DNA from 4 places in the Streptomyces sp. NBC_00385 genome. Region 4 is predicted to be linked to each of the others. Evidence: riboswitches for the same ligand, from Rfam matches in the RefSeq annotation. Region 4 holds a riboswitch; each other region holds the start of a gene.
What was found. Region 4 has a riboswitch for S-adenosylmethionine ahead of OG959_RS00075 (putative leader peptide). Riboswitches for the same ligand answer to the same signal wherever they lie in the genome.
Positions count from the first base shown of each region.

Region 1 (6,937 bases), 3.8 Mb from region 4:
AACGGCCCCGACGAGCCCGCCCCTCCTGCCGGACTCTCCGAGCGCGACCGTGCGGTCCTCGCGGTCGAGCGTCAGTCGTGGGCGGGGCCGGGCGCGAAGGAGCGGGCGATCAGGGAACAGCTCGGCATCTCCCCGACCCGCTACTACCAGTTACTGAACGCCCTGCTGGACGACCGGCGGGCACTGGAGGAGGACCCGGTGACGGTGAACCGCCTGCGCCGGGTCCGGGAGGCGCGGCGGGGCCGGCGGTGACCTCCGGACCCGGGCCGGCCGGAGAACCTCCGGACCGCTGGACGCCCGAACGGATGCGGGCGGCCCGGCCGCTGCCTCTCCCGATGCGGCGAGGGCCATGGCCCGGCAGACGGGTTGCCGCCTCCGCGCTCGACCTCACCGCACCGCCCGAGCGGCCCGGCCCTCCCGCCGAGGGGGCGGAGCGGGCTGACCTGTGGACCCTGCTGCTGACGGAACAGGGCCCGGCCGCGGAGGCCGCCGGAGCCGCCGCGCTCGCGGCGGCGGAACACGGGGTGTACACCGCGCTCGAACCGGGCGCGGTACGACGCCGGTTCGCCGTGGTCCGCGGCGGACTGCGCCTGCTCGCCGCTGCCCGCCTGGGGTGCCCGCCGGGCCGGATCGCCGTCCTGGACGGGGCCTGTCCGCTGTGCGCTCGGCCGCACGACAGCGTGGCGGCCGTGGCGGGAGCGGAGCCGGTGCACTTCTCCTGGGACCGGTGCGGCGATCTCATCGTCTACGCACTGTCCGGAACGACGGTGGGAGCGGGCGCCTCCCCGCTCGCCGACCACGGTGATCCGGACGCGGCGGCGGCCGCGCGACGCACGGCCCGCCTGACGGCCGGAGGCCGCGCGGTGATGCGCGGCGGATGCACGGGGCCGGGGATCATCGCGGACCGGTCCGTGGACATGGTGGCCGTTCCGCACGGCTACGCCGCCGCGGTGGTACGCCACACCGGCACGGCCGGTCAGCCGGCCTGACCCGAACCGGCCCCCCGCGGACGGGCCACCGCCTATAGGCTCGGCGTATGGGCAGCACTCCGCACACCCCGCCCCTGCCGGCCCCGGTCACCCCCGCCGGACAGGAGGGCCTCGCCGCGCTCCTCGCCCGGCCCGACCGCGCCGTCATCGCACTCGATTTCGACGGCACGCTCGCCGACATCGTCCCGGATCCCGAACAGGCCCGCGCCCACCCCGGCGCCGTCGAGGCACTGGCCGCGCTGGCGCCCAAGGTCGCGTCGATCGCCGTGATCACCGGCCGCCCGGCCGGCGTCGCGGTCCGCTACGGCGGCTTCGCCGGGGTCGCGGGACTGGACCGGCTCGTCGTCCTCGGTCACTACGGCGCCGAACGCTGGGACGCCGTCTCCGGCACCGTCCACGCCCCCGCCCCGCACCCCGGCGTCGCCGCCGTGCGGGCCGAACTCCCAGGCGTACTCGACCGGTTCGACTCCTGGCACGGCACGTGGATAGAGGAGAAGGGGCAGGCGCTCGCCGTCCACACCCGCCGCGCCGCCGACCCGCAGGCCGCCTTCGAGGCCCTGCGCGGCCCCCTGGGCGAGCTCGCCGCCCGCCACGGTCTGATCGTCGAACCGGGGCGGCTGGTACTGGAGTTGCGGCCCTCCGGCATGGACAAGGGCGTGGCCCTCACGCAGTACGTGCACGAGACGGGCGCGGGCTCCGTGCTCTACGCCGGTGACGACCTGGGCGACCTCGCCGCGTACGCCGCCGTGGACAAGCTCCGCACCGAGGGCCCCGAAGGCACCCCCGGCCTGCTGATCTGCAGCGGCAGCGCGGAAGTGCCCGAACTGGCCGAACGCGCCGACCTGTCGCTGCCGGGCCCCGGAGCCGTCGTCGCGTTCCTGTCGGCACTGGCCGAGCGCCTCTGAGGGCTGTCCCGGCCGAGGGCTTCGGCCGAGCGCGCCTCCACCCGGTCCGTCAGCCCTGGCCGAGGGCCTCCAGCTGGTCCAGGAACCACTGCTGCGGCGGCAGCGCGGTGGCCGCCGCGGCCAGCCGCTTCGTGCGGGCCGTCCGCTCGTCGTCCGCCATCGTCAGCGCCTCGTGGAGGGCCGCGGCGGTGGCGGACACGTCGTACGGGTTCACCGTGATCGCGTCGGCGCCCAGCTCCTCGTACGCCCCCGCCTCCCGCGACAGCACCAGCGCGCAGCCGTCGTCGGAGACGACGGGGACCTCCTTGGCGACCAGGTTCATGCCGTCCCGGATCGGGTTGACGAGCGCGACGTCCGCCAGCCGGTACGCCGCCAGCGAGCGGGCGAAGTCGTCCTTCACGTGGAGGACGACCGGGGTCCAGTCCGCCGTCCCGTACGCCTCGTTGATCCCGTCGGCGACGCGCTGCACCTCGGCCGTGTACTCCCGGTAGACCGCCAGGTCCTGGCGCGAGGGGTAGGCGAACGCGATGTGGACGACGCGCCCGCGCCACTCGGGCCGCTCGTCGAGCAGGGCGCGGTAGGCGAGCATCCCGCGGACGATGTTCTTGGACAGTTCCGTACGGTCCACCCGCACGATCGTCTTCCGGCCGGGGCCCACCTGCTCCCGCAGCGCCGCCATCCGCTCGTCCACATCCGCCTCATGGGCGCGGCGGCGCAGGAAGTCCGCGTCGGCGCCCAGGCCGTGCACCCCGATCCGGGTGTGCCCGGTGCCCCCGAGGATCTCCGCACAGCAGCCGATGAACGCGTCCGCCCAGCGGCGGGTCAGGAACGCCGCCCGGTCCGCGCCGAGGATGCCGCGCAGCAGCTGCTCGGCGATGTCGTCGGGCAGCAGCCGGAAGTAGTCGACGGGTGCCCACGGGGTGTGCGAGAAGTGGCCGATCCGCAGGTCGGGCCGGAGCTCGCGGAGCATCCCGGGCACCAGCGCCAGGTGGTAGTCCTGCACGAGGACCGCGGCGCCCTCGCCCGCCTCCTCGGCGAGCGCGACGGCGAAGGCCCGGTTGTAGGTCTCGAAGGAGGCCCACTGCCGGCGGAACTCCGCGTCGAAGACCGGCTCGACGGGGGTCTGGTAGAGCAGGTGGTGGACGAACCAGAGCACCGAGTTGGCGATGCCGTTGTACGCGTCGGCGTGCACGTCCGCGTCGATGTCGAGCATCCGTACGCCAGGTTCGCCGACCCCGCGCCGCACCGCCTCCCGGTCACCGTCCCCGAGGGCGGCGCAGACCCACATCTTGTCGTCCACGGCGCTCAGGCCGGAGACGAGTCCGCCTCCGCCGCGCTTGGCGTCGAGGGTGCCGTCCTCGCGCAGCGCGTACGAGACCGGGCCGCGGTTGGACGCGACGAGTACCTGGGCAGCGGGCTGAGGGGCTTGCTCGGAGACCATGGGCGAAATCTAGCCCGATCATGAACCGCCCAAACGTGCGAAAGCAGGCCACGTCACGCCGCGCGGCGTGAAACGTACTCCTCGATCTCGCGCATCGGCGGCCGTTCCTCGGTGTCCACCGGGTAGGTGCGCGGGACGAACCCGTGCTCACCGCGCTCGAACTGGGTCAGTGACGGGCGGACCAGATGCCCCCTGGAAAGGCGGAGTTGAGCGGTCCGGTAGATGGCGGCCGCCATCCGGCCGAGCGCCTGGCCGTCCTGGTGGCGGTGCTTCCTGACACCGACGTCGACCTGGGCGAGCGCGTCCAGGCCGACCGTGTGCAGGGCGTCGACGAGCAGGCCCAGCTCCACTCCGTAACCGACCGGGAACGGCAGCCGCTCCAGCAGCGAGCGGCGCACGGCGTACTCGCCGCCCAGCGGCTGGACGAACCCGGCCAGCTGGGGCCAGTGCAGATTGAGCAGCGGGCGTGCCACCATTTCGGTGACCCGGCCGCCCTGACCGGTGGTGTCGCCGAACGGGCGGTCGTACATGGCCTTGACGAACTGCACCGAGGGATCGGTCAGCAGCGGGCCGACGATGCCGGAGACGAAGTCCGCCGAGAAGTCCTTCAGGTCCGCGTCGATGAAGCAGACGATGTCGCCACCGGTCACCAGGAGTGACCGCCAGAGCACCTCGCCCTTGCCGGGGACGGCCGGAACGCGGGGCAGGATCGCGTCGCGGTGGACGACGCGGGCGCCGGCCCGGCGGGCGACCTCGGTGGTGGCGTCCGTCGAACCGGAGTCGATCACCACGAGCTCGTCGACCAGCCGGACCTTCTCCATGAGCTCGCGCCGGATCGTCGTGACGATGTCCCCGACCGTCTCCGCCTCGTTCAGCGCGGGCAGCACCACACTCACGCTCGCACCGTTCGCGCCGTTCCTGGCGTCGAGCAGACGGTCCATCGGACGGTCGGCGGCTGACCAGGAACGCCTGGTCAGCCAGCGTTCGACCTCTTCCAGCACGGTCGATACTCCCTGTATGTGATCCATCTCGCGGTACGGACGACTATCTCAACAGTCCGGTGCTTCGGTTACAGTCTTGAACAACGCAGATGGCCGTCGCATGCCGGGGTCCATCCGCCGATAAACGCCTGGATCCATGGTCCAGTGCCACAGCGCTCATCCAGAGGGACTGAGGGAACGGCCCGTTGAAGTCCCGGCAACCCTCCCGCCGACCGCGAGGTCAGGTGGGGAAGGTGCCAATTCCGTCTCGTGACGAAATGCGTCGCGAGGAAGATGAGGAGAAAGGGCCTCGCCATCATGGCTATCGAGACTGTTGCAGCACCCACCGAGACTTCCGTGGACCTTGGTCCCGCCGCGGCGCTTTCCTGCCGCGAATGCGGAGAGCGATTCGCACTCGGCCCCCTTTTCGCCTGCGCGTCCTGTTTCGGGCCGCTCGAAGTGGCGTACGACCTGCCGAGCGGCTCCCCGGACGAGCTGAAGAAGCGCATCGAGGCCGGACCCAACAACATCTGGCGCTACGCGCCGCTGCTGCCGGTCCCCTCCGATGTCGCGGACAAGCCCAACATCAACCCCGGCTTCACCAAGCTGGTCAAGGCCGACAACCTCGCCCGCGAGCTGGGCGTCACCGGCGGTCTGTACGTCAAGGACGACTCCGGCAACCCGACGCACTCCTTCAAGGACCGCGTCGTCGCGATCGCCGTCGAGGCCGCCCGCGCTTTCGGATTCACCACGCTGTCCTGCTCCTCCACCGGTAACCTCGCCGGCGCCGTGGGCGCCGCCGCCGCCCGGGCCGGTCTGCGCTCGTGCGTGTTCATCCCGCACGACCTGGAGCAGGGCAAGGTCGTCATGGCCGCGGTGTACGGCGGTGAGCTGGTCGGCATCGAGGGCAACTACGACGACGTCAACCGCTTCTGCTCCGAGCTCATCGGCGACCCGCTCGGCGAGGGCTGGGGATTCGTCAACGTCAACCTGCGCCCGTACTACGGCGAGGGCTCCAAGACGCTGGCCTACGAGATCTGCGAGCAGCTCGGCTGGCAGCTGCCCGACCAACTCGTCATCCCGATCGCGTCCGGCTCGCAGCTCACGAAGATCGACAAGGGTCTCCAGGAGCTGATCAAGCTCGGGCTGGTCGAGGACAAGCCGTACAAGATCTTCGGCGCCCAGGCCGAGGGCTGCTCCCCGGTCTCCACCGCCTTCAAGGCCGGTCACGACGTCGTACGGCCGCAGAAGCCGAACACGATCGCCAAGTCCCTGGCGATCGGCAACCCGGCCGACGGCCCGTACGTCCTGGACATCGCCCGCCGCACCGGCGGCGCCGTCGAGGACGTCAACGACGAGCAGGTCGTCGACGCGATCAAGCTGCTGGCCCGCACCGAGGGCATCTTCGCCGAGACGGCGGGCGGCGTGACGGTCGGCGTGACGAAGAAGCTGATCGACGCCGGTCTGCTCGACCCGTCGCTCACCACCGTCGTCCTGAACACCGGTGACGGCCTCAAGACGCTGGACGCCGTGGCCGCCACCTCGCAGGTGAGCGCCACGATCCGCCCGAGCCTGGACGCCTTCCGCGCCGCGGGCCTCGCTGCCACCAGCTGAGAAGCTTCCGACCACCCGAGACTTCAGGAAGGGCACCCACCATGAGCGTCAAGGTCCGTATCCCCACCATCCTCCGCACCTACACGGGCGGCCAGGCCGAGGTCCCGGCCGAGGGCGCGACCCTCTCCCAGGTCATCGAGTCCCTGGAGAAGGACCACCCGGGCATCGCCGCCCGCGTCCTGGACGACCAGGGCAAGCTGCGCCGCTTCGTGAACGTGTACGTCAACGACGACGACGTGCGCTTCGAGGGCGGCCTGGACGCGGTCACCCCGGACGGCGCGGGCATCTCCATCATCCCGGCCGTCGCCGGCGGCTGCTGAGCCACGGCCCGGGCCTTTCGCGGCCACCGGGCCGACTTCACAGCGTGACCATGATTGCCCCCTCCGCAAGAGAAGCGGAGGGGGCAATTCTGCATGGTTGAGCGGGGTACAGTGAGGGAAGTCCCCTCCGCTGCCCGTGCCCCCCGCATATGAGAATGCGCCTGGCCACGACAAGAAGCAGCCAAAGTGTTCGAGCTCCTTGCGCCATAAGTCGCCTTTGCCTGGCCCGACTTGCCCTGGAATCTCATGAATTCCTCATATTCGGGCGATCGGTTCTGCTCAGAATTCTCGTCCGATTGACCTGTTGCAGAGGGCAGTTGGGCAGATACATTCGGCCGCGGTCGACGCGTTCCGGCGCACCCACCCTCTCCTGTCGGAGGGTGAGTTCTGACCCGGGCCCGCGAAGTGCGGTCCTGTGCAAGGGCCAGTAATAGGGGAGTTAGGCATGGCTCAGGGCACCGTCAAGTGGTTCAACGCGGAGAAGGGGTACGGCTTCATCGCGGTCGACGGTGGTGCGGATGTTTTCGTCCACTACAGCGCGATCCAGATGGACGGGTACCGCACCCTCGAAGAGGGTCAGCGAGTTGAATTCGAGATCTCGCAGGGCCAGAAGGGGCCGCAGGCGGACATGGTCAAGCTCGCCGTCGGCTGAGCCCGGCCGGGTTCGACGCAGTCGGTCGACGACACT
Region 1 is NZ_CP107951.1:3,791,916-3,798,852, reverse strand. Features, by position in the region: gene OG959_RS16655 (DUF3263 domain-containing protein) at 1-252, shown strand, start outside; gene OG959_RS16650 (hypothetical protein) at 336-989, shown strand; gene otsB (trehalose-phosphatase) at 1,037-1,894, shown strand; gene OG959_RS16640 (alpha,alpha-trehalose-phosphate synthase (UDP-forming)) at 1,944-3,335, opposite strand; gene OG959_RS16635 (glucosyl-3-phosphoglycerate synthase) at 3,389-4,336, opposite strand; SAM riboswitch class I at 4,490-4,616, shown strand; gene thrC (threonine synthase) at 4,634-5,929, shown strand; gene OG959_RS16625 (MoaD/ThiS family protein) at 5,971-6,249, shown strand; gene OG959_RS16620 (cold-shock protein) at 6,695-6,901, shown strand.
Region 1: it holds a riboswitch for S-adenosylmethionine, as region 4 does, so the genes downstream of both, thrC (threonine synthase) here and OG959_RS00075 (putative leader peptide) in region 4, are expected to answer to the same signal.

Region 2 (6,937 bases), 6.5 Mb from region 4:
TCGGTGGAGACCACCACGACGGGCCGCCCGGGCGGTTCGGCACGCGCCAGTTGACGGATGACCTCGTCCGCCGTGACACCCGGTTTACTGAACAGCACCCGCACCCCGCGCGGCGGCGCGAGCAGCACCGGAGCGGCCAGCTCCGCCCCGTCGAAGACACAGGTCATCTCGGCGCCCGTCTGGGCCGCGAGCACCGACAGACCGCCCAGCAGCCGCAGCCGCTGCTTCTCCAGCGGCATCTGCGGATAGCCGGTCTTGGTGACGTTGTAGCCGTCCACGATCAGATGGGCCTGCGGCAGCGCGAGCAACTGGTCGAGCAGCGCCGGATCCGTCTCCGAAAGGGCCCTGGCGGCAATGTCCTTGGGTGACATCCGGCCGGGCTCCACCGCGTCCACACTGTCCGCGGGGCGCATCGAGGAGGGTGGCAGCGCCAGTTCGCGCCGCAGCCCGCCGGCCGCTTCGAGCACCGTGTCGAGCAGCAGCCGCAGCCGCATGTCCTCGACCGAGCGCCCTTCCCTGGCGGCCCGGCGCCCCGCCTCGACGGACGCCTCCGCCTCGCTGAGCCTCGTCCGCAGCCGCCGGGTCTCGCTCTCGGCCGCGGACACCTGGGCGGCCGCCTCGGCCCGCAGGGCGTCGCTCTCGGCCTTGCCGCGGCGCAGCGCCGCCTCGCCGCGCTTGACCTCGTTGGCCGCGCTGCGCAGCTTGCGCTGGAGCGAGTCGGCCTCCTTGCGGGCGGCGTCCAGTTCGGCGCGGAGCCGTTCGGTGTCGGTCTTCGTCTGGGCGCGGGCCCGGGCGAGTTCCTCGCGCAGCCGTTCCAGCTCGAGCCGGATCTCCTCGTCGGCCCGCTCGGCACCGGCCCGCTCGGCCTCCTCGCCGGCGGCGGCCACCAGCTTGACCCAGCCGGCCGGGCGCAGCACATAGGCCGCGGCCGCCACGTCGACGGGGTCCGCGGCGGCGGGCGGGGAGCCCGCCACCAGCGCGGCGGCCAGCTCCGGCTGGCCCTCCTTCAGCCGTTCACCGATGCGCAGGCGGAAGGCGGGGTCGCCCTCGAGCGCTGCCGCCATCGCGTTCCCCGCGAACTTGGCACGCCGGGTGGGCGTGAAGCGCGCGTACTGTCGGAGCTGAGCCGGGAGTTCGGTGACCGTGAGACCACCGAACGCGTCCGAGACCAGCGCGACGACGCGACGCCGCACGCCTTCGGGCAGCGGGCGGTCGAGCACCTCCACGGCGTCGCCGGCCGCATCGGCCGGCGTGGCGCCGCCAGCGGGCTGCTCCACCTTCCGTCACCTCATTTTTTATGTCCGCACGGCCCCGTCAGGAGTCGGCACCCGGCCTGTCGACTAGTTCGATCTGGTCCACCGCGTTGCACCAACGACAGCGCACCGACTCGATGGTCTCACTGACCACCTCGCGTTCTTCGACGCTGGACTCACCGGCCAGGTCGAGGTGAACGTACTCGACGACCTTGGAGGAACGCGTCACGTCGAACCTCGTCAGATTTCCGCAGAGCGTGCAGCGCCAGCGGGTCCCGTCGGTCGGCTGGGGAACCGTCGTCATCGTTGCGTCCTCTTTCGTCGAGCCGTGAGCTGCCGGACAAGGTTCTCGCGGTGCGCCGTCGAACTGCGGATGTCCTCTCGTAACCCTACGGCCTCGGCGCTTCCCACCGGCACGGCGAGGCGGTCTGTCCCGTTCCCTCCGCTTGCGTCATGCTCTGTTCATGATCGATCGGCGGGCTGCGGCCGGCAGAATCCTGCGGGCGGCCACCTCGGGCGGGCCGCCGGTGACCTACGCCCTCATCGCCCTGTGCTGCGTGGTCTTCGTGATCAGCCCGCTGTCGGGGTTCAACCCGGTCTACGGCACCGCGGACGCACTGCTGGCCGCCCAGGCCGGCTACTTCGAGCGCTGGGGCGTGATCCCGAGCGAGCTGTGGGACGGCTCCGCACACGCCGTCCTCACCCCGCTCACCGCACTGTTCGTCCACGGCAGCTGGCTGCATCTGCTCGGCAACATGCTGTTCCTGTACGTGTTCGGGGCGATGGCCGAGGAGCGCATGGGCCACACCGAGTTCGCGTTCTTCTACCTCGGCTGCGGATACATCGCCCTGCTCGCCTACGCGGCCGCGCACTCCACGTCCGACCAGACGCTCGTCGGCGCGTCGGGAGCGATCTCGGCGGTCCTGGGAGCCTTCCTCTACCTCTTCCCCCGGGCCCGGGTGACCAGTCTGTTCCCGTTCCTGCTGTTCCTGCCGCTGCGCTTCCCCGCCTGGATCGTGCTGGTCTTCTGGTTCGTCCTCCAGTGGCTGGCGGCCGAGGGGGCGGGCAGCGGGCCCGGGGTGGCCTACCTCGCCCATGTGGTCGGCTTCGCCACCGGGTTCCTCTATGCCTGGGGGCGGTATCACCGTGAGGCCAGGGCCTTGCGGCCGGATCAGGCCGGATAAAGGGAGTCGCTGCGGAGCATGGGCGACCGACGACAACATCGCAGATGCGCGTGCCGGACCCCGCGAGCCCGGCATGATCCGGCCGCAAGGCCCTAGAGTGAAGTCTCCAGCAGGGGCCACCGAGGGAGAAAGACAGCCGTGATCACCGCGATCGTGCTCATCAAAACCAGCGTGGACCGGATTCCCGAGATCGCCGAGGCCATCGCCGCGCTCGACAGCGTCAGCGAGGTCTTCTCGGTCACCGGTACCTACGATCTGATCGCCATGGTCCGGGTGTCCAAGCACGACGACCTCGCCGACGTCATCCCCGGCCGGATCAGCAAGATCCCCGGCGTCGAGGGGACCGACACACATGTCGCGTTCCGCACGTACTCCCAGCACGACCTGGAGGCGGCCTTCGCCATCGGGCTGGACGCGTAGCCACGTCAGCATTGAGGCCGGGTACGGACAGTTGTCCGTACCCGGCCTCTTGTACCGAGGGCCTCAGACCTGGGTGGCGGTACCACGGTCCGGGACGCAACGGCCGTCCTCGGTGCGGTACTTCCACTGGGCGCCCTCGCTCACGAGCTCCTTGACCGCCCGCAGGAAGCGCTCGACGTGCTCGTCCGGCGTACCGGCACCGAAGCTGACCCGGATCGCGTTGAGGGACTTCTGGCCCGGCTCCGCCTCCGGCGCGCCGCACTCCCCGACGTCCTGCGGGTCACTGCCGAGCAGGGTGCGTACGAGGGGGTGGGCGCAGAACAGACCGTCGCGCACCCCGATGCCGTACTCGGCGGAGAGCGCCGCGGCGAAGTGCGAGCTGTTCCAGCCCTCCACCACGAAGGAGATGACGCCGACCCGCGGGGCGTCGTCGCCGAACAGCGAGAGCACCTTGACCTCGGGCACCTCGGCGAGTCCGGCACGGACCTCGGTGACGAGGCGCTGCTCCCGGGCGACCAGGCTGTCGAACCCGGCCTCGGTGAGGGCCTTGCAGGCGGAGGCGATGGAGTAGACACCGATGACGTTGGGCGAACCGGCCTCGTGGCGGGCGGCGGTGGTGTGCCACTCGACGTCCACCCCGCCGTCGGCGCGCCGGGCGACCTGGCGGGAGGCGCCGCCGCCGGCCAGGTAGGGCTCGGCGGCGGTCAGCCAGTCGGAGCGGCCGGCGAGGACGCCCGAGCCGAACGGCGCGTACAGCTTGTGACCGGAGAAGGCGACCCAGTCGACGTCCAGCTCGGCGATGTCGACGGGGTGGTGCGGGGCGAGCTGGGCTGCGTCGAGCACGATCCGGGCACCGTGGGCGTGCGCGGCGGCGGCGAGCTCCTTGACCGGCCACAGCTCACCGGTGACGTTGGAGGCGCCGGTGACACAGACCAGCGCGGGCCCGTAGGGGTCACGGCCGGCGAGCGCGCGCTCCAGGGTCTCGACGGCCTGGTCCGGGGTGCGCGGGGCGTTCAGGTACGTCACCCGGGCGTCGCGCCAGGGCAGCAGCGAGGCGTGGTGCTCGGTCTCGAAGACGAACACCTGGCAGTCGGCGGGCAGGGCCGCGGAGAGCAGGTTGAGCGAGTCGGTGGTGGACCGGGTGAAGACCACCTGGTCGTCGTCGCGGCAGCCGAGGAACTCCGCGACGGTGACGCGGCTGCTCTCGAAGAGGTCCGTGGACAGCTGAGAGAGGTAGCCGGCCCCGCGGTGGACGCTGCCGTAGTACGGCGCGTACGCGGCCACGTCGTCCCACACCCGCTGGAGGGCCGGTGCGCTGGCGGCGTAGTCCAGCGCGGCGTAGGTGACCTCGCCGCCGGTGACCAGCGGAACCGTCACATCCTTGCCCAGAACCGGCAGCGGGGCACAAATCGACTGGTCGGTGGCAGCAGTGAGGACAGACATGGCGAACTCCCGTAACAGGCAGGCGAATCCCGCGTGCCTGCGGATACGCGGCAGCACGGAGGAAGAAAGAAGGGTGTGCGGAGGAGGGCCGAAAAGCCCTATCGCATTCGCTTGCTCACAAGAGGCTCCCTGAGGACCAGGACCCCACGGGTGGACATCTCACGATGTCGAGGGGTCCGCGCTTGCCGCAGACCTCGCTGCCTGCGGCCTGGTCTTCACCCGGGGCACCCCGCCACGGACGGAGGGTTGCCGGACAGCGGGCCGGGGCCGTAGTCGCTGTCACTCATGACCTGCGCAGCATCTTGCCATACGTACGCGAACGCGCAAGGCGCAGTCCATGATCTGGACTGCGCCCTGCCTCACATCCGTGCCCTGAGCCCTCTCAGGCGTTGCTGGCCACGACCCATCTCTCCAGCGCCCGGCCGGCCGCGCCCGAGTCGATGGACTCGGCGGCCTTCGCGATTCCCGCGGTGAGCTGCTCGGCGAGCGTGCCCTCCCCCGGGTCCAGCGCGACGAGCGCCGCCGCGGAGTTGAGCAGGACCGCGTCCCGTACGGGGCCCGTCTCGCCGGCGAGCAGCCGGCGGGCCACATCCGCGTTGTACGAGGCGTCGGCGCCGCGCAGGGCGTCCACCGGGACCAGGTCCAGGCCGACGTCGCGCGGGTCGAAGGCCTCCTCGCGCACCGTGCCGTTCCTGGCGACCCAGACACGGGAGGTCGCTGTGGTGGTCAGCTCGTCCAGACCGTCGTCGCCCCGGAAGACCAGGGAGGAGTTGCCGCGTTCGGCGAGGACGCCCGCGACGATGGGCGCCATGCGCAGGTCGGCGACGCCGATGGCCTGCGCGCGCACCTTGGCCGGGTTGGTGAGCGGCCCGAGGATGTTGAAGGTGGTCGGCGCGCCCAGCTCCGCCCGGGCCTTCGCCGCGTACCGCAGGGCGGGGTGGAACTTGACGGCGAAGCAGAACGTGATGCCCGCTTCCTCGGCTACCTCGACGACGCGCTGCGGGGGCAGGTCCAGGTTGACGCCGAGCTTGCCCAGGACGTCGGAGGAACCGCTGGCCGACGACGAGGCGCGGTTGCCGTGCTTGACGACCTTGGCGCCGGTCCCCGCCACGACGATCGCCGACATGGTGGAGATGTTGACCGTCTTGGCCATGTCCCCGCCGGTGCCCACGATGTCGACCGTGCGGCCCGGCACATGGATGGTCGTGGCGTGCTCGTACATCGCACGGACCAGGCCGGAGACCTCCGTGACGGTCTCGCCCTTGGCGCGCAGCGCCACCGCGAAGCCGGCGATCTGCACATCGGTCGCCTCGCCGCTCATGATGCGGTCCATCGCCCAAGCGGTGTCGTCCTCGGTCAGGTCCTGGCCGCGCAGCAGGGGGGTCAGCACGCCGGGCCAGGAACGAGCCGCCACGCTGTCGCCGCCGACCGGGGTCACAACGTTCATGGTCCGCTCCTGGGTCCACAGCCGATAAAGGGGATGGGTCCACCCTATCGAGCGCCACGGACAGCGAAGAGCCCCGTCCATCGAATGGACGGGGCTCCTGCTGTGGCGATCAGTTCAGGTGATCAGTGGTGGCCGTGGCCGCTGGTGATCTCCTTGTACTCCTCGGCGGTGGGCTTGGCGATCTGGCTGTCCTCGCCGTAGTAGCCCTTGCTGAGCCTGGCCCGCACCTTCTGCACCACGGACACCTTGCGCTTGACACCGTTCTCGTCGACCAACGGGCCGATCTCGACCGGCTTGTACTGCTCGTGCGCGGTGAGCGTGTGCAGCTGAGCGGGTGCCAGCGGCTCGTGGACCTCGACGAACTCACCGTGCGGCAGGCGCTTGATGAGGCCGGACTCGCGCCCGTGCAGCACCTTCTCCTTGTCCCGGCGCTGAAGGCCGAGGCAGATCCGCTTGGTGACGACGAACGCGATGACCGGAGCGACGAAGAACGCGATCCGCACGAACCAGGTGATCGAGTTGATCGACAGGTGGAAGTGCGTGGCCCAGAGGTCGTTTCCACCACCCATGAGCAGCACCATGTACCAGGTGATCCACGCGACGCCGAAGGCGGTACGGGTCGGCACGTTGCGCGGACGGTCCAGGATGTGGTGCTCGCGCTTGTCCCCGGTGACCCAGGACTCGATGAACGGGTAGACCGCGATCGCGGCCAGGACCAGCGGGAAGATCACCAGCGGGACGAACACGCCCAGGACCAGCGTGTGGCCCCAGAGGTTGATCTCCCAGCCCGGCATGACACGGATCAGGCCCTCGGAGAAGCCCATGTACCAGTCGGGCTGGGCGCCGGTGGACACCTGGTCCGGGCGGTAGGGCCCGATGGCCCAGATGGGGTTGATCGAGGCGATGCCCGCGATGATCGCGATGACACCGAAGACGAGGAAGAAGAACCCGCCCGCCTTCGCCATGTACACCGGAAGCAGCGGCATGCCGACGACGTTCTTGTTCGTCCGGCCGGGACCCGCGAACTGCGTGTGCTTGTGGTAGAAGACCAGGATCAGGTGGGCCACCAGCAGCCCGAGCATGATGCCCGGCAGCAGCAGGATGTGCACCGAGTAGAACCTGGCGACGAAGTCACCGCCCGGGAACTCCCCGCCGAAGAGGAACATCGACAGGTACGTACCGACGATCGG
Region 2 is NZ_CP107951.1:6,465,139-6,472,075, reverse strand. Features, by position in the region: gene OG959_RS28880 (NYN domain-containing protein) at 1-1,277, opposite strand, end outside; gene OG959_RS28875 (hypothetical protein) at 1,315-1,557, opposite strand; gene OG959_RS28870 (rhomboid family intramembrane serine protease) at 1,718-2,437, shown strand; gene OG959_RS28865 (Lrp/AsnC family transcriptional regulator) at 2,576-2,857, shown strand; gene OG959_RS28860 (aminotransferase class V-fold PLP-dependent enzyme) at 2,921-4,300, opposite strand; SAM riboswitch class IV at 4,474-4,591, opposite strand; gene trpD (anthranilate phosphoribosyltransferase) at 4,683-5,747, opposite strand; gene qcrB (cytochrome bc1 complex cytochrome b subunit) at 5,870-6,937, opposite strand, start outside.
Region 2: it holds a riboswitch for S-adenosylmethionine, as region 4 does, so the genes downstream of both, OG959_RS28860 (aminotransferase class V-fold PLP-dependent enzyme) here and OG959_RS00075 (putative leader peptide) in region 4, are expected to answer to the same signal.

Region 3 (6,937 bases), 630 kb from region 4:
CAGAACTGAACCGTCGACGCCTCCTGCAACTCGCCGGAGGGACAGCCGCCTATACGGCCTTGTCGAGCAGCATCGCCCGCGCCGCCTCCCTTCCCGCGAAGGGGCGTACGGGCAGCGTGCAGGACGTCGAGCACATTGTTGTCCTGATGCAGGAGAACCGTTCCTTCGACCACTACTTCGGCACCATGAACGGCGTGCGCGGCTTCGGTGATCCGCGGCCCGTCACGCTCCCCAGCGGAAAGCCGGTCTGGCACCAGAAGGATCTCCTCGGCAAGGAGGTGCTGCCGTTCAGGCCGCCCGCCGACGAGCTCGGGATGCAGTTCCTCCGGGACCTGAACCATGACTGGGCCGGCGGGCACCGGGCGTTCAACAAGGGTGCGTACGACCAATGGGTGCCGGCCAAGACCGCGACGACCATGGCTCACCTCACACGTGAGGACATACCGTTCCACTACGCCCTCGCCGACGCGTTCACCGTCTGCGACGCGTACCACTGCTCGTTCATCGGGAGCACCGACCCCAACCGCTACTACCTGTGGAGCGGGTACACGGGGAACGACGGTTCCGGAGGCGGCCCCGTGCTCGGCAACGACGAGGCAGGATACGGCTGGACCACCTACCCCGAGCGGCTGGAGCAGGCCGGGGTGTCGTGGAAGGTCTACCAGGACATCGGTGACGGGCTGGACGCCGCCGGGTCCTGGGGGTGGATCGACGACGCCTACCGGGGGACGTACGGTGACAACTCGCTGCTGTACTTCAACGGTTACCGCAACGCCGAGCCCGGGGATCCTCTCCACGACAAGGCCCGCACCGGTACCGACATCAAGAACGGTGGCGGGCTCCTCGACGACCTGAAGGCCGACGTCCGGGCCGGGACGCTGCCGAAGGTCTCCTGGATCGTCTCGCCCGAGGCCTACAGCGAGCATCCCAACTGGCCTGCCAACTACGGTGCCTGGTACATCTCCCAGGTACTGGACGCGCTGACCGCCGACCCCGAGGTCTGGGGCCGGACCGCCCTCTTCATCACCTACGACGAGAACGACGGCTTCTTCGATCACGTCGTGCCGCCCTTCGTGCCCTCGGGGCCCGCGCAGGGGCTGTCCACCGTGGACACCACCGCCGACTACTTCCCCGGCGACATCCGGTACGCCGCCGGTCCCTACGGGCTCGGTCAGCGGGTGCCCATGCTCGTCGTCTCCCCTTGGAGCACCGGCGGGTTCGCGTGCTCCGAGGTCTTCGACCACACCTCCGTCATCCGGTTCATGGAACAGCGCTTCGGTGTGCACGAGCCCAACATCTCGCCCTGGCGGCGCGCTGTCTGCGGAGATCTCACCTCTGCCTTCGACTTCCGTAGTGCGGACGCCTCGGACGTCCCGCTGCCGTCGACCGACGCCTACGAACCTCCGGACCGCCTCCGGCACCCCGACTACGTCCCCGCCCCGCCCGCCACCGGCAGCGTGCCCAAGCAGGAGAAGGGCGCACGGCCCACCCGGCCGCTGCGTTACGCGCCCTTCGTCGACGGTGCCGCCGATACGGCCACCGGTAAGTACCGCCTCACCTTCAGCGGCGGCGCCGCCGCAGGGGCGCAGTTCCTGGTGACCTCCGCCAACCGCACCGACGGGCCGTGGACGTACACCACCGAAGCCGGCAAGTCCCTGGCGGACAGCTGGAACACGGCCTACTCCAAGGGAGTGACCGACCTCACCGTCCATGGCCCCAACGGTTTCCTGCGCACCTTCCGGGCCGGGGGGAACGTGACGGGACCCGAGGTGACGGCTCGTCATGTCACGTCCGGTGGGGGGCTTGAGCTCACCTTCGTCAACGGCGGCTCCGCTGCCGTCCGTCTGACCGTGCGCAGCGCCGCCGGGTACGGGGGCGGCGTGCAGACCGTCGAGGTCCGTGCGGGCGCCACTGTCAAGCAGGTGCTTGACCTGCGGGGGAGCAAGAACTGGTACGACGTCACCGTCGTGTCCGACGTGGAACCCACGTTCCTGCGGCGCTTCGCCGGACACGTCGAGACCGGTCAGGCCGGTACGAGCGACCCGGGTCTCGTCACCGGGTGACCGGCAGCGCCTGGAGAGGTGGTCGGGGGCGGGCGGTGTCCGTCGGGCGGGCGCCCGCCGGCCCCTGACCACCCGTCGGGCGGTTGGTTTGCGTGCGTTAGCATCTTGTACGGGTCATGAGTTCCAGTGCACAGCCCCGGCTTGCTGGACGGCACCCCGCTCCGCTGCGGGTGCTCCGGGTGACGACCTGCCCCGTGCGAAGGGCACGGGGAACAGCGGACCACGGTGCAGGCGCTCGGGGTCCTTGTCCCGGAAGGCGAACCCCACCATGCTGCGTCATCTCACCCAGAACGACTCCGTGCGGAGCGACGAGTGCTCGCGCTACGCCGCGGGCCACCGCGTGCACTGGATCCACGCGAAGAAGTGCCGCCAGGAGCCGGGGCAGGCCGTCGAGATCCTGCTCACCTCCGGTGATGTCCGCGACGACGGGTGGGTCGAACTGCGGGCCGCCTTCGACTACGCGGGTGCCCTCCCCGTCGTGTGGACGCACGCTCCCGCCGCGCTGCGGGACACCCTCGCCGGTCACCGCGGGCGGGTGTACTGGCTGGCGCGCTGGCATGCGCTGAAGCTCGAGTACGGCGATGGTGAGGGTTCAGTAGCCGCGGGTGCGGCAGCGGGGGGTGCCGCTGGGCTGGTCAACGTCGGGTACGAGGGCGGGGAGCTGTGCGAGGCCGGGGCCGACGGTGACCGTGCCGGGGGCCGTGCGTTCCTGGCTTAGGCCCGCTCCGTCGTGATGCGCGTCGGCCCGAGCGGTACATCGCGATGCTCATCAATTGTGCCGAGTTGTCGTCCTGTTGTTCCGTTCAGGGTGTGGGATTGATCGCCGTTGACCGTTCCGAGGTCACACAAAATCCTTATAGTGAACATGCGTTGATCGCATGATCATGACGCGTGCAGCTGTCGCCACAGGAGTCAGGACTCATGACGCGCCCTTCTTCCACAGAGCCCGCGCCGACCTCCCCTCCTCCGCCTCCTCCCGGCTGTCCGGCGCACACCGGAGCCGTGCCGCTCGGCGGCCCCGGGTTCCAGACCGAACCGCAGGCCGTGTACCGCACCATGCGGCGTGACCACGGACCCGTCGTCCCCGTGGAACTGCCGGGCGGGTTCCCGGCCTGGCTGGTCATCGGGTACCGCGAACTCCATCAAGTCACCAGTGACGGCGAGCTGTTCCCGCGCGATGTCGGCCTGTGGAACCAGTGGCCCCACATCCCCGACGACTGGCCGCTGCTGCCGATGGTGGGGCGCCCCCTGCCGTCCATCTACTTCAGCGCCGGCGAGGAGCACCGGCGGCATGCCCGGATGGTCGGGCCGGCCCTCGAAGGCGCCGATCCGTTCCAGATCCGCAGCCACTGCGAGCAGTTGGCCGACCGGCTGATCGACGACGTGTGCAGCCGTGGCACGGCCGACCTCGTCGCCGACTTCTGCGAGCCCCTTCCCGTTCTCGTCCTCGCCCGCCTGGTCGGGTTTCCCGATGACGAAGGTGCCGACATCGCCCAGGTGTTGAAGGACCTGGCCGACGGCGGACCGGACGCGCAGAGCGCCCATCTGCGGTTCGGGGAACACATGGCCCGGCTGGTGGCCGCGAAACGGGCCGTGCCCGGGGATGACGTGACCTCCCGCATGCTCGCCTTCCCCGAGGCGTTCACCGACGAGGAGTACATGCTCGACCTGATGGCCATCACGGCCGCCGGGCACCTCACCACCGCCGACTGGGTCAGCAACTCCCTGCGGCTGATGCTCACCGAGGACGCGTTCGCCGACTCCATGGCCCGTGGCCGGCGCAGCATCGGTGAGGCCATGAACGAGGTGCTCTGGGAGGACACGCCGACCCAGATCCTCGCCGGGCGCTGGGCCGTACGGGACACCCGGCTCGGCGGTCAGCGGATCAAGGCCGGGGACATGCTGCTGCTCGGGCTCGGCGCAGCCAACACCGACCCGCTGATCCGGCAGGGCGTGTCCGGCACCGGAGGACCGGCGCAGGGCGGCAACGGCGCCCATCTCGCCTTCAGCCACGGCGAGTACCGGTGCCCGTTCCCCGCCCAGGAGATCGCCGAGATCATCGCCCGTACCGGCATCGAGGTCCTGCTCGACCGGCTGCCCGATCTCCAGCTCGCCGTTCCCGTCGACGACCTCGTACGACGGCCCTCCGCGTTCCTGCGTGGCACCACCTCGCTCCCCGTTCGGTTCACCCCCGTTCGTACGACAGGAGACTTCTCGTGAACTGCCCCCACGCCGCCGCCCAGGCCGCAGCCCCGAACGGCGGGACCGTCGTCATCGACCCGATGGTCCAGGACCTGGACGGGGAGACGACGCGGTTGCGCGACGCCGGACCGCTGGCCCGGATCGAGCTGCTCGGTGTCCCGGCCTGGGCCCTCACCCGGCACGCCGACGCGCGGCAGCTCCTGCTCGACCCGCGACTGGTGAAGGACCTCGACGCCTGGGGCCTGTGGCAGAGCGGCGAGGTGACGCACGCGTGGCCCCTCATCGGCATGATCGACGCGGGCCGGTCCATGTTCACCGTCGACGGCGACGAGCACCGCCGGCTGCGGACCAAGACCTCCCAGGCGCTCACGCCCCGCCGGCTGGAGGCGATACGCTCCGACATCGAGAAGTTCACCGAGGAGCTGCTCGACGCCCTCGCCGAGGGCGGCAGGGACGGGGCCGTCGTCGACCTCAAGTCGGTGTTCGCGCAGCCGCTGCCCATGCGGGTCGTCGGCATGCTGATGGGTGTCGATCCCGCCGAGAACGCCATGCTGACCCGTCAGTACAAGGCCTTCTTCTCGATGCTCACCCCGCAGGACGAACGCCTGGCCCTCCTCGCCGATCTCGACGTCTTCTACGCCGGGCTCGTCCGCGAGAAGACCGCGCAGCCGACCGACGACCTGACCTCCGCGCTCATCCTCGCCGACGAGGGCGGCGAGCCGCTGACCGAGGAAGAGGTGGTCGGCAACCTCAAGGCGATGGTCGCCGCCGGGCACGAGACCACGATCGGGCTCATCCTCAACGCCGTACGCGCCCTGCTGGCCCACCCCGACCAGCTGCGCCTGGTCCTCGACGGGAAGGTCTCCTGGGAGACCGTCATCGAGGAGACCCTGCGGTGGGACACCCCGACGACCCATCTGCTGATGCGGTTCGCCACCGAGGACATCCAGGTCGGTGACGGTGTCATCGCCAAGGGAGAGGGCGTGGTCATCTCCTACCGGGTGATCGGCCGCGACCCCGCGCAGCACGGCCCCGACGCCGACGCGTTCGACATCACCCGCGCCACCCCCATCCGGCACATGACCTTCGGACACGGCCCGCACATCTGCCCCGGTGCGGCCCTCTCCCGGGTCGAGGCGGGCATCGCCCTGCCGGCGCTCTTCGGACGGTTCCCGGAGCTGCAGCTCGCGGTCCCTGACGCGGACATCCGCAAGCTGCCCGTGATGACGCAGAACGACATGGAGGCCTTTCCCGTTCTGCTCAACGCCTGATTCCGCTCGGCTCGACCGCCCGCGCCTGCTCGGAAGGCGGCGCGCGTAGGGTGGTTGTCATGAGGATCCGCTTCGGAGTCGGGCTCGGTGCAGGTGCGGCGTTGTCGGATTTCAGCCGGATCGTCGACCGCCTCGAAGACGACGGTGTGGATTCGCTCTGGCTGTCCGAACACGTCTGCTCGGAGGCCGTGGACCCCTTCGTCGGCATGGCCCACGCCCTGTCGAGGACGAGCCGGCTCAAGGTCGGCACCTCGGTGGCGGTGCTCCCGGGGCGGCACCCGGTCCTGGTCGCCAAGCAACTGGCGTCCCTGGCCGGGCTCTCGCCCCGGCGCGTGCTGCCGGTCTTCGGGCTCCAGCCGGCCCGGCCCGCCGAACGGGAACTGTTCCCCGCGCCGGACGGGCGGCGCGGGGCGCTGTTCGACGAGTCGATGGAACTGCTGCGGGCCTCACTCAGCGGGGAAGTCGCGGGATTTGACGGGGAGTTCCTCAGCGTCGACGCCGCTCGGATCGGGCCACTGCCCGCGAAGCCCCTGGACGTGTGGCTCGGGGGCAGCGCGCCCGCAGGACTGCGCAGGGCCGGGCGGTACGGAGACGGCTGGCTGGGGTCCTTCCTCACGCCCGATGCGGCGAGGCGGGCCCGAGAGTCGATTCAGGCCGCGGCCGAGGAGGCGGGACGGGAGATCGAGCCCGACCACTTCGGGATCAGTCTCATGGTGACGGAGAACGGCATTCCGCAGGAGCTGGCCGAGGCGATTCACCGGCGCGCTCCGGAGAGCGACCCACGGGACCTCGTCGCCGACGGATGGCCGGAACTCCACCGGCTGCTGGACGGCTATGTCGAGGCCGGTCTCAGCAAGTTCGTGGTCTATTCCGCAGAGGGCCGGCCCTTCGACGCGTTCGTCGACCGATTCGAGGCCGAACTGCTGCCCCGGCAGAACTGAGACGGGCTGAGAAGGTCCCTGGGGAGATTCTTCTCCCGGGGGTGCGCGACCCGTTGACGCGCGAACTGTTCGACCCTACGGTCCCGTTCGAAGTTACGAGCGTCATTCGATATATCGAACAGTGCTTGCACTGTCATGCGCATGGCAACCATCCGTCTTCCGGCGGCGACTGCTGTACGAGCCCACGCTCCTCCCGTAACCGAACGCAGGAGGTCCCCTCATGAGCCGCACCACCCGCAGAAGGACCCTCGCGGTCCTCCCCGCCGCACTGCTGCTGGCCCTCGTGCCGGGCAGCGCGTCCGCCTACCCCAACCCCGGCACGGTCACCGGCGACATCGTCGTCCACGACCCCTCGATGGTCCGGACGTCCTCGGGGCAGTACCTCCTCTACTCGACCGGCGACAGCCTCCAGCTGCGCACCTCCACCGACCGCACCGCCTTCGGCCGTTCCGGGTCGGCC
Region 3 is NZ_CP107951.1:642,611-649,547, reverse strand. Features, by position in the region: gene OG959_RS02905 (phosphocholine-specific phospholipase C) at 1-2,063, shown strand, start outside; SAM riboswitch class IV at 2,176-2,285, shown strand; gene OG959_RS02900 (hypothetical protein) at 2,332-2,781, shown strand; gene OG959_RS02895 (cytochrome P450) at 2,985-4,283, shown strand; gene OG959_RS02890 (cytochrome P450 family protein) at 4,280-5,536, shown strand; gene OG959_RS02885 (TIGR03854 family LLM class F420-dependent oxidoreductase) at 5,596-6,477, shown strand; gene OG959_RS02880 (arabinan endo-1,5-alpha-L-arabinosidase) at 6,698-6,937, shown strand, end outside.
Region 3: it holds a riboswitch for S-adenosylmethionine, as region 4 does, so the genes downstream of both, OG959_RS02900 (hypothetical protein) here and OG959_RS00075 (putative leader peptide) in region 4, are expected to answer to the same signal.

Region 4 (6,937 bases):
CGGCGCCCATTCCGTCCTCGACGGCAAGGTGAAGATCGGTAAGGAGTACGACACCCCGAACTGGGACCCGAACAACGCCAACCAGCAGATGGCGGGCGCCATCAGTGCCCTCGGCAAGGACAAGATCGTCGGCGTGTACTCGGCCAACGACGGTCTGGCCGCAGGCATCGCCACCGCCCTGAAGGCGGCCGGCATCAACGTGCCCCTGACCGGTCAGGACGCCCAGCTCGACGCGATCCAGCGGATCCTCGGGGGAACGCAGACCATCACCATCGAGAAGCCGTACAAGCCGGAGGCGGACACCGCGGCTGCGATGGCGGTCGCCCTCGCCCAGGGCAAGGACATCCCCAAGAACCTCACACCGACCACCGTCACGAGCGGCAGCGGCGAGAAGGTCCCGGCCAAGCTGCTGACCCCGGTCGTGGTCGACAAGGACAACATCAAGGACACCGTCGTCAAGGACGGCCTCTACTCCGTCGAGGAGATCTGCACCGCGAACTACGCGGACGCCTGTGAGGAGACCGGTCTCCAGTAGCCCCGGTGTCCACGACTCCGGACGAACGCCTCCGCGCGGTCGTCCGGCGGGGGACGAGACCGCCGGCCCGTACGGACGGGCAGCGGAGGAGGCGGTTCCTTTGCCGCAAGAACCTGTGCTCACTCTGCGGGGGATCTCCAAACGCTTCGGCGCCGTCCAGGCGCTGTCGGGCTTCGACCTGGACGTCCACCCCGGCGAGGTGGTCGCGCTCGTCGGTGACAACGGAGCCGGCAAGTCGACCGCGGTCAAGGCGATCGCGGGAGTCAACCCACCCGACGAGGGCACCATCGAATGGCGGGGCCGCAAGGTCACCATCGGCCGCCCGCACGACGCCCAGAACCTCGGCATCGCGACCGTCTACCAGGATCTGGCCCTGTGCGACAACCTCGACGTGGTCGGCAACCTCTTCCTCGGCCGTGAACTGCGCCGCTTCGGCGTGCTCGACGAGGTCCGCATGGACCAGCGGTCACGTGAACTGCTCGACACGCTGTCCATCCGCATCCCGAGCGTCCGCATTCCCGTTGCCTCGCTGTCCGGCGGACAGCGTCAGACGGTGGCGATCGCCCGTTCGCTGATCGGCGATCCCCAGGTCGTCATCCTGGACGAGCCCACAGCGGCGCTCGGTGTGGAGCAGACGGCCGAGGTGCTGGACCTGGTCGAGCGGCTCCGCGACCGCGGCCTCGGCACCATCCTGGTCAGCCACAACATGGTGGACGTGATGGCGGTCGCGGACCGGATCGCGGTGATGCGACTCGGCCGCAACAACGGGTTCTTCGACCGGCGCTCCACCACCACCGAGGAGATCATCTCCGCCATCACCGGGGCCTCCGACAGCGCGGTCACCCGGCGCCAGGCCCGCAAGCGGGAGGAGGAGCGATGACCCGCGATCCCGCCCGCGACGCCGACGACGCCGCCCAGGAACCCGCACGCGATGCCATGCCGGCCGTCGACACCCGCCTGCTCGTCCGCGACGAGGGCATCCGCGGGTACGCCGGCGAGTTCTGGCGCAAGACGCGCAGCGGGGAACTGGGCTCCCTGCCCGTCGTCATCGCCGTGATCATCATCTGGACCGTGTTCGGCAGCCTGAACAGTACGTTCCTCTCGGCCCAGAACCTCTCCGACCTGAGCCAGCAGATCGTCGGCACCGGCATGATCGCCGTAGGCATCGTCTTCGTCCTGCTCCTCGGCGAGATCGACCTGTCCGTCGGCTCCGTGAGCGGCCTGTGCGCTGCGATCTTCGCCGTGCTCAACGTCCTGAACGGCATGAACGAATGGCTGGCGCTTCTCGTCGCGGTGCTGGGCGGAGCGGCCGTCGGCCTCATCCAGGGCTTCTTCTTCGCGAAAGTGGGCGTGCCGGCCTTCGTCGTCACCCTGGCAGGCAACCTCGCCTGGAACGGGCTGATGCTCCAGGTACTGGGATCCAGCGGCACGGTCAACATCCCCGCCGACAGCATCGTCGCCGAGATCTACTCGACCATCTACCACAGCCCGGCCGCCGCCTACGCGGCCGCGGCCGTCGGGGTCGGACTCTTCCTCACGGCCTCCCTCCTGGACGCCGCACGCCGCAGAGCGGCCCGGGTGCCGTCCCGGCCGGTCGCCGAGATCGTGCTGCGTACCGTCGTCATCGCCGCCATCGCGTTCGTCACCGCGTACATCCTCAACCAGTACCAGGGCCTCCCGCTCGCCCTTCTGATCTTTCTGATCGTGCTGGTGGTACTGGACTTCGTGCTCCGCCGCACCACGTACGGGCGGAAGGTGTTCGCGGTCGGCGGCAACTCCGAGGGGGCGCGACGCGCCGGCATCAGCGTGCCGTTCGTCCGGATGACCGTCTTCTCGATCGCCGGCGCCATGGCGGCGGTCGGGGGCCTCTTCCTCGCCGGACAGATCCAGTCGGCGAGCCAGACCTCGGGCGGCGGCAATCTGCTGATGAACGTCATCGCCGCCGCCGTCATCGGCGGGACCAGTCTGTTCGGCGGGCGCGGCTCCGTCTGGTCGGCCCTGCTCGGCGCCCTGGTGATCGGGTCCATCCAGTCCGGGATGAACATCATGGGTGTCAGCAACGCCGTCCAGTTCATGATCACGGGATCGGTCCTGCTGGCGGCCGTGGTCGTGGACTCGCTGTCCCGCAGGACCCAGAAGGCGGCGGGGCGCGCGTGATCCGTACGCGGACGGGCCCGTGCGGCGGTCAAGGCGCGTCCGGACTGCCGCGATCCGGAGCCCGGGAGGGGCTCGGTGCGCAGGTGCCGCTCACCGTCCTCCGGGGGCGGGGACGGTGACGCCGGAACTCTCCGCCCTGATAGGGCGGGTGGACGGAACAGGCGGCGCAGCCGCGTTGTTGTCGTTCGGAGCAAGGCGAGTCGGAGCAAGGCGAGTCGGACCAAGGCGAGTCGGAGCAAGGCGAGTACGGCCATGATCCGCCGGGCATTGCGCGGCGGGCCCGGCGCGCGTAGCGTTCCGGGCAGGTCATGAGTGTCAGCGTCAAGCCCTGGCTTGCCGACCGGCAACCCTCCTGCGCGGCGGGGTGCTTCAGGTGACGACCAGGCGGGGCCCGTCCGGGTTCCGCAAGCGCGAGGCCTCCGGGCCCGCCGAGCCGGAAGAGCGGAGGCGACGGTCATGCCATCGGTGACCTGCCCGCTCGTCAGGGTGCTCGCCCCGCGGCGCCGCGTCCACCTCTACTCCCGGCCCCACATCGACCTCCAGCGCGTGGCTGCCGCGCTCTGTTGTTCCTGATCCGTACCCGCGACGCCGAACCTCCCGACGAGGCCCGGCGATCACCCACGGTCGATCAGGAAGGCAGCCTGTCGTGTCCGCACCGTCATCCCCGCACCCTCCCCTGTCCTCCCCCCTGCACCTCGCCGTCGCGCTCAACGGCGCGGGCTGGCACCCGGCCGCATGGCGTGAGCCGGAGGCCCGGCCCGGGGAACTGCTCACCGCCGCGTACTGGGCCGACACCGTCCAGGAGGCCGAACGCGGCCTGCTCGACTTCGTCACGATCGAGGACGCGCTCGGGCTCCAGTCCTCGCGGTTCACGGGGCCCGACGACCGCACCGACCAGGAGCGCGGGCGCCTCGACGCGGTACTCGTCGCCGCCCGCGTGGCCCCGCTGACCCGGCACATCGGGCTCGTTCCCACCGTCGTCGCCACGCACACGGAGCCGTTCCACATCTCCAAGGCGATCGCCACGCTCGACTACGTCAGCACCGGCCGGGCCGGTCTGCGCATTCAGGTGTCGGCCCGGCAGCACGAAGCCGCGCACTTCGGCCGCCGCACGTTCCCGCACTTCGGCGTCGAGGACCTGGACACCCCGGCCGTCCGCGACCTGACCGCCGAACTCTTCGAGGAGGCCGCCGACTACGTCGAGGCGGTGCGCCGACTCTGGGACAGCTGGGAGGACGGGGCGGAGATACGCGACGTCGCCACCGGCCGCTTCATCGACCGCGACAAGCTGCACTACATCGACTTCGAGGGACGGCACTTCAGTGTCAAGGGCCCCTCGATCACGCCCCGGCCCCCGCAGGGACAGCCGGTCGTCAGCGCCCTGGCCCACCAAAGCGTGCCGTTCCGACTGGTGGCCCGCTCCACGGACATCGGCTATGTCACCCCGCACGACGCGGTCCGGGCCCGAACCATCGTCGAAGAGATACGTGCCGAACAGGCAGCCGCGGGGCGCGCGGAGGAGCCCCTCCACATCTTCGGGGACCTCGTCGTCTTCCTCGACGACGATCCCGGAGCCGCAGCAGCCCGCCGGGACCGGCTCGACGGCCTCGCGGGATATCCGTACACCAGTGACGCGAAGGTCTTCACCGGCACACCCGCGCAACTGGCGGACCTGCTCCTGGAATGGCAGCGGGCCGGGCTCACCGGATTCCGGCTGCGCCCCGCGGCGACCGCCCACGACCTCCCGGCGATCACCCGTCAACTCGTACCCGAACTGCAGCGCCGAGGCGCCTTCCGGACCGCCTACGAGGCCGGCACCCTGCGCGGGCTGCTCGGACTCGCCCGCCCCGCCAACCGCTACGCCGCCGTCTGAGCCGGAGGGACCACAGACATGAGCACCAGCAACGGCGCCGGCACCAGCACCGGCAAGCCGCTCAAGCAGATCCATCTCGCCGCCCACTTCCCGGGCGTGAACAACACCACCGTGTGGAGCGATCCCGCGGCAGGCAGCCATGTCGAATTCAGCTCGTTCGCGCACTTCGCGCGTACCGCCGAACGGGCCAAGTTCGACTTCCTGTTCCTCGCCGAAGGGCTCCGGCTCCGTGAACAGGGCGGGCAGATCTACGACTTGGATGTCGTCGGGCGCCCCGACACCTTCACCGTGCTGTCCGCCCTGGCGGCCGTCACCGAACGCCTGGGCCTCACCGGCACGATCAACTCCACGTTCAACGAGCCCTATGAGGTGGCCCGCCAGTTCGCCAGCCTCGATCATCTGTCGGGCGGGCGCGCGGCGTGGAACGTCGTCACCTCGTGGGACGCCTTCACGGGCGAGAACTTCCGCCGCGGCGGATTCCTTCCGCAGGAGGAGCGGTACTCCCGGGCCAAGGAGTTCCTCGCCACGGCCAACGAACTGTTCGACTCATGGCGCGGCGACGAGATCGTCGCCGATCAGGGGGCCGGCGTCTTCCTCCGGGACGCCCGGGCCGGGTCCTTCGCGCACAAGGGACAGCACTTCGACATCGAGGGGCGGTTCAACGTCCCGCGCAGCCCGCAGGGCCGCCCGGTGATCTTCCAGGCCGGTGACTCCGACGACGGACGCGAGTTCGCGGCGGAGGGCGCCGACGCGATCTTCAGCCGCTACAGCACCCTCAAGGAGGGACAGGCGTTCTATACGGACGTCAAGGGCAGGCTCGCCCGCCATGGCCGCACCCACGATCAGCTGCTGATCCTTCCCGCCGCGACCTTCGTCCTCGGCGACACGGACGCCGAGGCGCGGGAACTGGCCCGCGACGTACGCCGGCAGCAGGTCAGCGGCGCCACCGCGATCAAGCACCTCGAGTTCGTCTGGAACCGCGACCTGTCCTCGTACGACCCCGAAGGCCCGCTTCCCGACATCGACCCGGACCTCGGCGAACACACGATCGCCCGCGGCCGCGCGCAGGTACGCATGTACCGCGATCCGCTGGCCATCGCCCGGGAGTGGCGGGAGCTCGCGGCCGCGAAGAACTGGTCGATCCGCGACCTCGTCATCGAAACCGGCAACCGCCAGGCCTTCGTCGGCTCACCGGACACCGTCGCGTCGACCATCAACGACTTCGTCCAGGCGGACGCCGCCGACGGCTTCATCCTGGTCCCGCACATCACACCCGGCGGGCTGGACGTGTTCGCCGACACCGTGGTCCCGATCCTTCAGGAACGGGGTGTGTTCCGTACGGAGTACGAGGGCGCGACCCTGCGCGACCACCTCGGCCTGAGCCGCCCCGACGACGTCGCGACAGCCGAGCGCGTGGCCTCCTGACGCTCCTTCGCATCTGCGGCCGGTGCGCCGTCGGAGCCGGTGACCGGCGACGACACCGGCCGCAGGTGCGAAGAGCGCGTCGAAAATGCGTGGCGGCCGCACATAGGGGCCGCTAGGCTGCCCGCGATGACCACACACACTGCTCTCGGATTGGGGGACCCGTCCGCGCAAGGTGAGTGCTGATGCTCACTGAGAACGCGAACACGGATCCCTTCCTCACCTTCTGGCTGCGCGTACGCGAGTTCGCCGTGCCGCCCTCCATGATCGAGACCGCGACCGTCCGCCGCCGCGCCGGTGACTGGGCCGGAGCGTGCGCCGCCGCGGGCATCGACGTCGATCTCCGACTCCGCACCCTGGCGCACACGCACGGCCGGGAACTGGCCGGCCGGGTACGGGCCGACCTGCGCCACCTCGTGCCGGACCTGCTGCGCTGGCACCTGCCGAGAATCGCTCCGCACGGGCTGCTGCGCCCGGGCCTGACGATGGCTCTGGCACGGTACGAAGCCGGGGAGCCCGGCAGCCATGACCCCCTGCATCTCGTGGTCCGGACCCCGCCGGCCCGGGCCGATGCCGGCCAGCGGATCAGCCTCGCGTTGTGGGACGGCTCCCGCTCCGACACGGACGCCCGCCGCCATCCGCATCCCCGCCCCAGCCGGCGCTTCCGCCTCGACCTGCATCGCCACCTGTGGGACGCCCGCACGACGGACGAACTGCGCATCCGGTCCGGGGCCGACCGCCCGCCGGCCGATGCTGATGACGGTTGCGGCGTGGACCCGCGCGTGCGGGCCCTGATTCCGCCGGGCCGGCGTTGCGCCACCGGGCTGTGGGCGGCCGAGGCGGCCCTGCTGCTGCGGGCCGAGGCCCGGTCCGCCGGCACGTTCGTCGTGCGGTTCGGGGGCCGGCACCGGCTGCTCCTCGAACAGGACGCGCACGGTGACGGGACGGGC
Region 4 is NZ_CP107951.1:13,978-20,914, reverse strand. Features, by position in the region: gene OG959_RS00090 (sugar ABC transporter substrate-binding protein) at 1-535, shown strand, start outside; gene OG959_RS00085 (ATP-binding cassette domain-containing protein) at 636-1,415, shown strand; gene OG959_RS00080 (sugar ABC transporter permease) at 1,412-2,692, shown strand; SAM riboswitch class IV at 2,997-3,109, shown strand; gene OG959_RS00075 (putative leader peptide) at 3,149-3,265, shown strand; gene OG959_RS00070 (LLM class flavin-dependent oxidoreductase) at 3,339-4,565, shown strand; gene OG959_RS00065 (NtaA/DmoA family FMN-dependent monooxygenase) at 4,584-5,990, shown strand; gene OG959_RS00060 (hypothetical protein) at 6,173-6,937, shown strand, end outside.